Prochlorococcus marinus str. SB: one gene and its partner. Each later gene encodes a partner of the first gene's protein in a complex. Links are inferred from orthologs where the notes say so. Each region holds a gene or a part of one and is shown in the gene's direction. Other genes may lie near its edges.

The links. The genes of interacting proteins can lie anywhere in the genome.
Region 2: the proteins of uvrA (region 1) and mfd are in contact, whole or in part, in a crystal structure (PDB 4DFC), measured with the Escherichia coli proteins. The link is inferred for Prochlorococcus marinus str. SB from one-to-one orthologs.

Annotation. Positions count from the first base shown.
Region 1 is NZ_JNAS01000002.1:635,167-639,641, forward strand. The notes cover bases 471-3,891. They hold uvrA (excinuclease ABC subunit UvrA), read left to right. Parts: upstream 471-787; coding sequence 788-3,691; downstream 3,692-3,891. Other genes in these bases: EV02_RS02930 (AAA family ATPase), read left to right, coding at 471-733. In the rest of the region: more of EV02_RS02930, read left to right, coding at 1-470; EV02_RS02920 (glycosyltransferase), read left to right, coding at 3,894-4,475. UniProt on the Escherichia coli protein: The UvrABC repair system catalyzes the recognition and processing of DNA lesions. UvrA is an ATPase and a DNA-binding protein. A damage recognition complex composed of 2 UvrA and 2 UvrB subunits scans DNA for abnormalities.
Region 2 is NZ_JNAS01000001.1:260,450-265,575, forward strand. What follows is about bases 522-4,593. They hold mfd (transcription-repair coupling factor), read left to right. Parts: upstream 522-883; coding sequence 884-4,393; downstream 4,394-4,593. Other genes in these bases: EV02_RS0108575 (TerC family protein), read right to left, coding at 522-809; EV02_RS09420 (hypothetical protein), read left to right, coding at 4,466-4,593. Outside these bases: fmt (methionyl-tRNA formyltransferase), read left to right, coding at 1-102; more of EV02_RS0108575, read right to left, coding at 99-521; more of EV02_RS09420, read left to right, coding at 4,594-4,627; EV02_RS07080 (DUF4335 domain-containing protein), read right to left, coding at 5,087-5,126. UniProt on the Escherichia coli protein: Couples transcription and DNA repair by recognizing RNA polymerase (RNAP) stalled at DNA lesions. Mediates ATP-dependent release of RNAP and its truncated transcript from the DNA, and recruitment of nucleotide excision repair machinery to the damaged site.

The DNA of each region.
Region 1 (4,475 bases):
TTTAAAAAACTTAGAGAGAACTTTTTCATTGGATCTAACTCAATTAATTGAAAAGCGCGATCAATTAAAAACGTATTTTCAACAAAATGATCAAGGTAATGAGATTTCCATGATTAAAGCTCAAATTGAGAATTTACAAAGTAATCTAAATTCTTTATTTGTTATTCAATCTACTGAAAGAAAAAAAATTGCTAAACAATTACAAAATTCAGTAATGTCAATTTTAAGCAATCTAGGTTTAGAAAATGCAAATTTTTCAATTCAATTTTCTGAGTGCAAGCCTTCTGGCGATGGAATTGATGATATAAATTTTTTGTTTTCGGCTAATCCTGATCAGAAGCTTGCTCCATTATCAAATGTTATTTCTGGCGGAGAAATGTCAAGATTCTTGTTAGCTCTTAAATCTAGTATTTCTAAAAAACCAAATACTTTCTTTTTAGATGAAATTGATAGTGGTTTAAGTGGCAAATCTCTATTTTCTTTGGTGGAGCTTATAAAAGAAATTTCTAAAAACCAACAAGTCTTGTGTATTACACATCAGCCATTACTCGCTGCTTGGGGATTAGCTCATTTCAAAGTTAATAAAAACGTAATTAATGGGATAACTTATACTTCAATCGCAAAACTAACTACAAAAAATCAAAGAAAAAATGAACTAATAGAACTTATAGGTGGAGGTTCATGTGAAGTAGACGAATATGCTTCTAAACTGCTTGATCGCACAGCTGCGTAAAACAGAAAAAATTCCACTATAATATTCTTTTTAAATCATAGAGTAGATTTAAACATGGTTAATAAAGCCGATAGTAGTTTTGGAGAAGATAACTCAATTAATATTAGGGGAGCTCGTCAGCATAATTTAAAAAATATTGATCTTTCTCTACCTAGGAATAAATTTATAGTTTTTACAGGTGTAAGTGGAAGTGGAAAAAGTTCTCTAGCCTTTGATACTATTTTTGCTGAAGGTCAAAGAAGATATGTTGAGAGTCTTTCTGCATACGCAAGGCAATTTTTGGGTCAAGTAGATAAACCAGATGTTGACAATATTGAAGGTTTATCACCTGCTATTTCAATTGATCAAAAATCTACAAGTCATAATCCTCGATCAACAGTTGGAACAGTAACGGAAATACAAGATTATTTAAGATTATTGTTTGGCCGTGCTGGTGAGCCTCATTGCCACCATTGTGGGATTCCAATTGCGCCTCAAACAATTGATGAAATGGTGGATCAAATTCTTCTTTTACCAGAAGGAACAAGGTACCAATTGTTGGCTCCTGTTGTAAGAGGTAAGAAAGGAACACATACAAAATTAATAAGCGGACTAGCGGCTGAAGGATTTGCTAGGGTAAGAATCAATGGAGAGGTAAGAGAACTTGCTGATAGTATTGAATTAGATAAAAATCAAATTCATAATATTGAGGTAGTTGTCGATAGATTAATTGCAAGAGAAGGTATACAAGAAAGATTAAATGATTCTCTACAAACTTGTCTCAAAAGAGGAGATGGCTTAGCGATAGTAGAAGTTGTTCCAAAAAAAGGAGAAAACTTACCTTCTAACTTAGAAAGAGAAAAACTTTACTCAGAAAATTATGCATGTCCTGTACATGGATCTATTGTTGAAGAACTTTCTCCTAGATTATTTTCTTTTAATAGCCCATATGGGGCCTGTCCAGATTGTCATGGGTTAGGTTATTTAAAAAAATTTACTGCGGATAGAGTTATACCTGATAAAACATTACCTGTTTATGCTGCAATAGCTCCTTGGAGTGAAAAAGATAATACTTATTATTTTTCTTTACTTTATTCTGTAGGGCAAGCTTATGGTTTTGAACTAAAAACTCCTTGGAAAGATTTAAGTGACTTGCAAAAAAAAGTTCTACTTTTGGGATCAGATAAACCAATATTAATTCAAGCTGATAGTCGTTTTAAAACTTCTAGTGGTTTTGAAAGACCTTTTGAGGGGATATTGCCCATATTAGAAAGGCAATTGAATGAAGCCAATGGAGAATCAGTTAAACAAAAATTAGAAAAGTATCTAGAATTAGTTCCCTGTAAGACATGTTCTGGAAAAAGATTAAGACCTGAGGCTTTGGCAGTTAAACTTGGTCCATACAACATTACTGATTTAACTTCTATAAGCGTTTCTGAAACCCTAAATCACGTAGAGCGCATCATGGGCTTAGGTAAGATAAAGAAAGAAAATATATCTTTATCAGAAAAACAAAAGCAGATAGGTGAATTGGTTTTAAAAGAGATTCGTTTACGTTTGAAGTTTCTAATTAATGTAGGTTTAGATTATTTGACTTTAGATAGACCGGCTATGACTTTGTCTGGTGGTGAGGCTCAGCGTATTAGATTGGCTACACAAATAGGTGCAGGTCTTACTGGCGTTTTATATGTATTAGATGAACCAAGTATTGGTTTGCATCAGAGAGACAATGACAGATTATTAGAAACATTAAAAAGCTTAAGAGACTTGGGAAATACTTTGGTTGTCGTTGAACATGATGAAGATACTATGAAATCCGCAGATTATTTAGTAGATATTGGTCCAGGGGCAGGTGTTTATGGTGGGGAAATTATTGCTAAAGGATCTTATCAAGATGTTTTAAATTCAGAAAAGTCATTAACTGGAGCTTATCTTAGTGGTAGGAAATCGATTCCTACTCCAAAAGAACGTAGATCATCTGTAAAAAAAAGTTTAATTTTAAATAATTGTTCTAAAAATAATTTAAAAAATATTTCTGTTGAATTTCCTTTAGGAAGATTAGTTTCTGTAACTGGTGTGAGTGGAAGTGGAAAGAGCACTTTGATAAATGAATTACTTCATCCTGCATTATGTCATTCTCTAGGATTAAAAGTCCCTTTTCCTCAAGGTGTAAAAGAGTTAAAGGGTATAAAGGCAATTGATAAAGTTATCGTTATTGATCAATCTCCAATAGGAAGAACTCCAAGATCAAATCCTGCTACATATACTGGTGCTTTTGATCCTATAAGGCAGATATTTACTGCCACAGTTGAAGCAAAAGCAAGAGGTTATCAGGCTGGTCAATTTAGCTTTAATGTGAAAGGAGGAAGATGCGAAGCTTGTAAAGGTCAGGGAGTCAATGTAATTGAAATGAATTTTCTACCTGATGTGTATGTTCAATGTGAAGTATGTAAAGGAGCTCGTTTTAATAGGGAAACTCTTCAGGTGAAATATAAAGGTTTCAATATATCTGATGTTTTAGAGATGACTGTTGAACAAGCTGCAGAAACTTTTTCTGCTATACCTCAAGCTGCTGATAGATTATCTACATTGGTTGATGTTGGCTTAGGATATGTCAAGTTAGGCCAGCCAGCTCCTACATTATCTGGTGGAGAGGCTCAAAGAGTTAAGTTAGCCACGGAATTGTCAAAAAGGGCTACTGGAAAAACTTTATATTTGATTGATGAACCAACTACAGGTTTAAGTTTTTATGATGTTCATAAATTAATGGATGTAATACAACGTTTGGTAGATAAAGGTAATTCAGTGATTGTTATTGAACATAATTTAGATGTTATTAGATGTTCAGATTGGATTATCGATCTAGGACCTGATGGAGGGGATAAAGGAGGAGAAATCATTGCAGAAGGTATTCCCGAGGATGTAGCTAAAAATCCTATAAGTTATACAGCAAAATATCTTAAAAAGGTTCTGAAATAAGAAAATCCTTGTTGTATTTCTTTTTATTTTAGTTATTTCAGCAATACGAAATTCTTTTTTAAAGGGGCATAAAGTCACTCTGTAACTGCTTTTTTGAAAACTTTTATATTAAAAAAATTTTAAATCATAATGCTTTCTTAATATTTCCTTAGAAAAATTCAGCTTATTTGTATTAAAGGCCGTTGATCGGAGGTTTTACTGAATGAGGTTGAAATTTTTACATTTACATTTACATGGTCTTATACGTTCTAAAAATCTTGAGTTAGGCAGGGATGCAGATACAGGAGGGCAAACACAATACGTTTTAGAATTAATTAAAAGCTTGGCTAATATTTCAGAAGTTGATCAAGTAGATTTAGTTACTCGTTTAATAAACGATCTTAAAGTAGACGATGAATATTCTCAAGAAGAAGAATTTGTTGAACCTGGAGTGAGAATTTTAAGATTCAAATTTGGACCTAATAAATATTTAAGAAAGGAATTGCTTTGGCCTTATTTAGATCATTTAACTGAAAGACTAATTTCTTACTATAAAAAAAACGAAAAGCCTAATTTCATTCATGCACATTATGCAGATGCTGGATATGTAGGAGCTAAACTAAGTAAATCCTTAAACGTTCCTCTTATTTTTACTGGTCATTCTTTAGGAAGAGAGAAAAAAAGGAAATTGCTTGATACTGGTTTAAAAAATAATCAAATAGAAAAGCTTTATTCTATGAGTAAAAGAATTGAGGCAGAAGAAAAAGCATTGAAGTCTGCAGATATTGTCGTTACAAGCACTAAA
Region 2 (5,126 bases), on another replicon or contig:
ATTATTTTGTTAGTAGGAAAACTTGAAGGCAAAAACATTTCTAGCAAGAAGCAATTGATTCAACAGTTAAAGCCTTCAGCAGGTGAATATTTCTCAGATTAAGTTTTAGATTCTTTTTTTGAGAATCCCCAAATGAAAGCAAAAAGAATCAAAAAATAAAAATAATAATCTGGCAGAATAGACTCTTTAATTAACGTATTTAGTAATAGCTTAATCCCAACTATCAAAATTGCTACATAACCGGCTGTTTCTAATCTAGAAAATATATCCAGAAGTTTTAGAAAAATCCCCGATGTAAATCTTAATGCTAATACACCAATTACTGCTCCAAATATAATTAATATATACTGATCGCTTATAGCCACTGCAGTAGTAATACTGTCTATGGAAAAAGCAAAATCAGTAATTGAAAGAAGTGCTACAACTCTTAAGAACCTAAAATTATTATTTTTATTTTCTTTACCATTTTCAGCGTTGTCTATATCTGAATTTAAAAAAACATTAGAGAAGAATAAATAAATTAAATAAAAACCTGCAAAAACTCTTATGAGAATAAACTTTAGAAGAACATTAGATAATATGATTAGAATAATTCTAAATAATAAAGATATTGTTATGCCAATATTTAAGGCTCTTGACCTTAATTCTGAACTATCGAGGGATTTTGTAAGAGAAGCTAATGCTACAGCATTATCTGCCGATAATAATAATTCTAGAGCAATTAATATTGGTAAAAGTGTAAAGATTTCGTACCAACTGTCTACCTGATCTAGTGTGGGTATAAAAGAATTTATTGCGGCTGAATCCATCAAATATTATTCACAATCAGTATAAAATCTAATATAATGTATCGGATATTTGTAATCAAGATTGATAGTTATAAATGAGTTTAAATACTTTAGTTGATTATATTTCGAACTCACAAATTACTTCTGAATTAATAAAAAGAATTTCAAAAAGTAATGAATTAAATATTATTGGTTCAAGTAGATATGCAAAATCAATAATATTAGATAGCATCGCAAAAAAAGAGAAAAAAAATATATTATTAATTTGTCCTAATGTAGAAATTGCCTACAAATGGATTGGTTATTTTGAAAGTATAAATGATAAAGCAGTTTTATATTATCCTCCAACAGAACATCTACCATACTTATCAATTAACAAATCCAAAGAGATTGAATTTAGTCAGCTTACTGTTTTATCCAAATTAATAAAAAAAAAGAAAAATGAACCTAATATTGTTATATCAACTGAGAGATCACTACAACCTCATCTCATAAATAAAAACCTATTAATTGAAAACAAGTTAGATTTGCAAAAAGGGGTTCAAATCGAGATTCAAGAATTAGCAAATAAACTTACTTTGCTGGGTTATACGAAGGATAATGTAACTTCAACAGAAGGATTCTGGAGTAGGAGAGGGGAAATAATAGATATTTATCCTGTCAATAATGAGTTTCCTATAAGATTAGAATTTTTTGATAATGTAATTGAGAAAATAAGAGAATATGATCCTCATACACAGAAAACTTTAGAAAGTATAAATAATATTGAAATAATACAGGCTGGATTTGATTCGCTAATAAAAGATAAGTTAAATAATTTATCTAAGAACAATCTTTTTAATTCAGAAGATATAAATAAAAATAATCTTGATCGTTATTTAGGAATAATTGAAGAAGAACCCTCAAACATAATAGATTTTATAAATAGGGAAACAATTCTTGTAATTGATGAATTAGAAGATTGTAAAAAATTTGCAAATAATTGGTATCTAGATTCAGAAAGTAATTTTGATAATTGTACGTATGAAGTAAATGAGAACCTTAAAAATAATGACATTAATTTAGAGGCCAAACCTAATTTGCATTTAAAGTTTGACGAAATATTAAATTCACTAGGAAATTTTAATTTAATAAAATTTTATGAATTTGAATCTAAAATCAATATTGATAATAGATTTTTGTTAAACGATAAAAGATTAAATTCATACTCTAAAAATGTAGGTAAATTATCCAATGATATAAATAAAAATATAAAAAACAATGAAAAAGTATGGATATTATCAGCACAACCATTGAGAACAAGGACTTTACTTTTTGAGCACGAATGTAATGCAAACTACTTAAACAATCCTAATGATATTGATGAAGCATATAAGTCAATTAATAATTCAACTCCTCTAATTTTAAAAAATAAGAACAATTACGAAATAGAGGGGTTTTATCTACCGATATGGAAAATTGTCCTGATAACAGATAAAGAATTATTTTCACAACAATCTCTTTTTAATAACGTATTCATAAGAAGAAAAAAAAGAAGTGTCAATTCAAATATAAATGTAAATAAGATTAGTCCCGGTGATTTTATAGTTCATAAAAATCATGGAATAGGGAAATTTTTAAAAATAGAAAAAATAAATATAACCGGAGATTCAAGAGATTATTTAGTCATTCAATATCAAGATGGGAAGATAAGTGTTGCAGCTGATCAACTTGGTAGTGTTAACAGATATAGATCAAGCGGAAAAATAAAGCCGAAAATAAATAAATTAGGAGGGACAGAATGGGAAAAAATAAAAGATAAAAATAAGAAACAAATCAAAAAAGTTGCTGTCGATATTTTAAAACTTTATGCAAAGAGAGAAAAATTAAAGGGTTACATTTACCCAGAAGATGGTCCTTGGCAAGATGAATTAGAGGAATCATTCCCTTATCAACCAACACCTGACCAAATTTCTGCTGTAGAAGAAATAAAATCTGATATGGAAAGCGATAAGCCAATGGACAGGCTTGTTTGTGGAGATGTAGGATTTGGAAAAACAGAAGTAGCTGTTCGGGCTATTTTTAAGGCTATTACATCAGGCAAACAGGTAATATTACTCGCACCCACAACAATCCTAGCTCAGCAACATTGGAGAACAATAAGTAATAGATTTTCACCTTACCCAATAAAAGTATCTTTACTCAATAGATTCAAAACCGTTAATGAAAGAAAGGAAATCTATGCAGGTTTGAAAAATAACAAAATTGATTTAGTTGTAGCAACGCATCAAATTTTAGGAAAAGAAATAGAAATTAAAAACTTAGGACTACTAGTTATTGATGAAGAACAAAGATTTGGAGTAAGGCAAAAGGAGAAAATAAAAAAAATCAAAACCAACATAGACGTTTTAACTCTTTCGGCAACTCCAATTCCAAGAACTCTTTATATGAGCTTATCTGGACTAAGACAAATGAGCTTACTAAATACTCCTCCACCATCAAGAAGATCAATAAAAACATATTTATCTGAAATAGATATGGATGTTATAAGAACTGCAATAAATCAAGAACTTGATAGGGGAGGTCAAATTTTTTATGTTCTTCCAAGAATTTCTGATATAGATCAAGCTGTTAACAAATTAAAAAATATGTTTCCCAACTTAAAATTTATTGTTGCTCATGGGCAAATGAACGAAACAGAGCTTGAAAATGCAATGATTGCTTTTAATAATGGAGAAGTAGATCTAATGATATGCACAACGATAATTGAAAGTGGATTAGACATCCCTAAAGTAAATACAATCATTATTGAAGATTCTCACAAATTTGGCCTTTCACAACTTTATCAACTTAGAGGAAGAGTTGGTAGAAGCGGTGTACAAGCACATGCTTGGTTATTTTATCCAAATATAAATAAAATTAATGACGCTGCAAAACAAAGATTGAAAGCGATAAAAGACTTTTCAGAACTAGGTAGTGGATACCAACTTGCAATGAAAGATATGGAAATAAGAGGTGTTGGTAGTTTACTAGGAGAAGAACAAAGTGGAAAGGTTAATGCTATTGGATATGATTTATATATAGAAATGCTCCATGAGGCTATTTCAGAAATCAGCGGACAAGAAATACCTGAAGTTAACGACACTCAAATTGATCTACCAATAAATGCATTTATACCTGCAACATGGATATTAAATAGAGAAGAGAAGCTTGAGGCTTACAAATCTGCTACTGAATGTTCAAATAATGATGAATTAACTGAATTAGCTACAGACTGGGTAAATAGATATGGAAACTTACCCAAACCTGTTGAGTCACTAATTATGATAATGAGACTAAAATTACTAGCTAAAAAATGTGGTTTTAATAAAATCAAGCTAAAAAAGCCAAACATCTTAATAGAGACAAAATTAAAAAATTCTACTTTTAAAATACTCAAAAATTCTTTGGCAAGTAGCGTTCATAATAAATTTAATTTTAATGAAGGCGAACAATTATCTACCATCACAATAAGGGGTTTAGGTGCAACTGAAATTCAGAATCAAATTGATCAACTAATATTGTGGTTCGGGTCTTTTGAAAGAGAAATAAAGAATTTCGACAAAGACCTTATTAAAATAGAATAAATTATTAAATAATTATTTAAAATCCGCGAAACAGTTTGATTTCGGTTAGGTTTATAAAAATTTATTTAATTTATGGGTGAATATATAGACGTCGGAATCCAAAATTCGATTTTACCTTTATCAATTATTCTTTCATCAATTGTAATTGGCATATTTGCATTATTTGAAGAAGAAACAGAAAATGATGACGATGACTCAGATTCAGGAAGTGGCGGCCTAATGCAACCTATTTGAAATTATTTATAAACAATTTGTTTTGACTTTCTCTTAGAGATTTTAAATAACCTATTAAAAGAACCTACCATTAAAATAAGAGCAGTAAAAGTAGATACGAAAATAAAAATCACCAAAAATATCTCATAGAGATATGAAAGGAGTTCAATTAATAACAAAAAAGTTTTATGAAATGTCGAGGTTAGATTTTTTAAAAGCAAATTCTTATTAGGAATTAAATAATTTATATAAACTAATAAAACACTCAAAATAAACAAAAAGAAAGATTCAGTAAATAGTCTTCTTTTAGATTTTCTTCTTAAATTTAATTTTTTTTTAAAAATATATTTATCATTTTTAATATTCAAATTTGGGATGTTTAAATCTGCCATTCATCAAAGCTCAAAGAATAAATTTGAATTACTCTGAAAAGAAATTAACCTATAGTATCGTGTTTGTATTTAAGATGCTAATTACTCTTTATTCAGAGTTTATTAGTTCTTTTTTTTCTATATTTTCA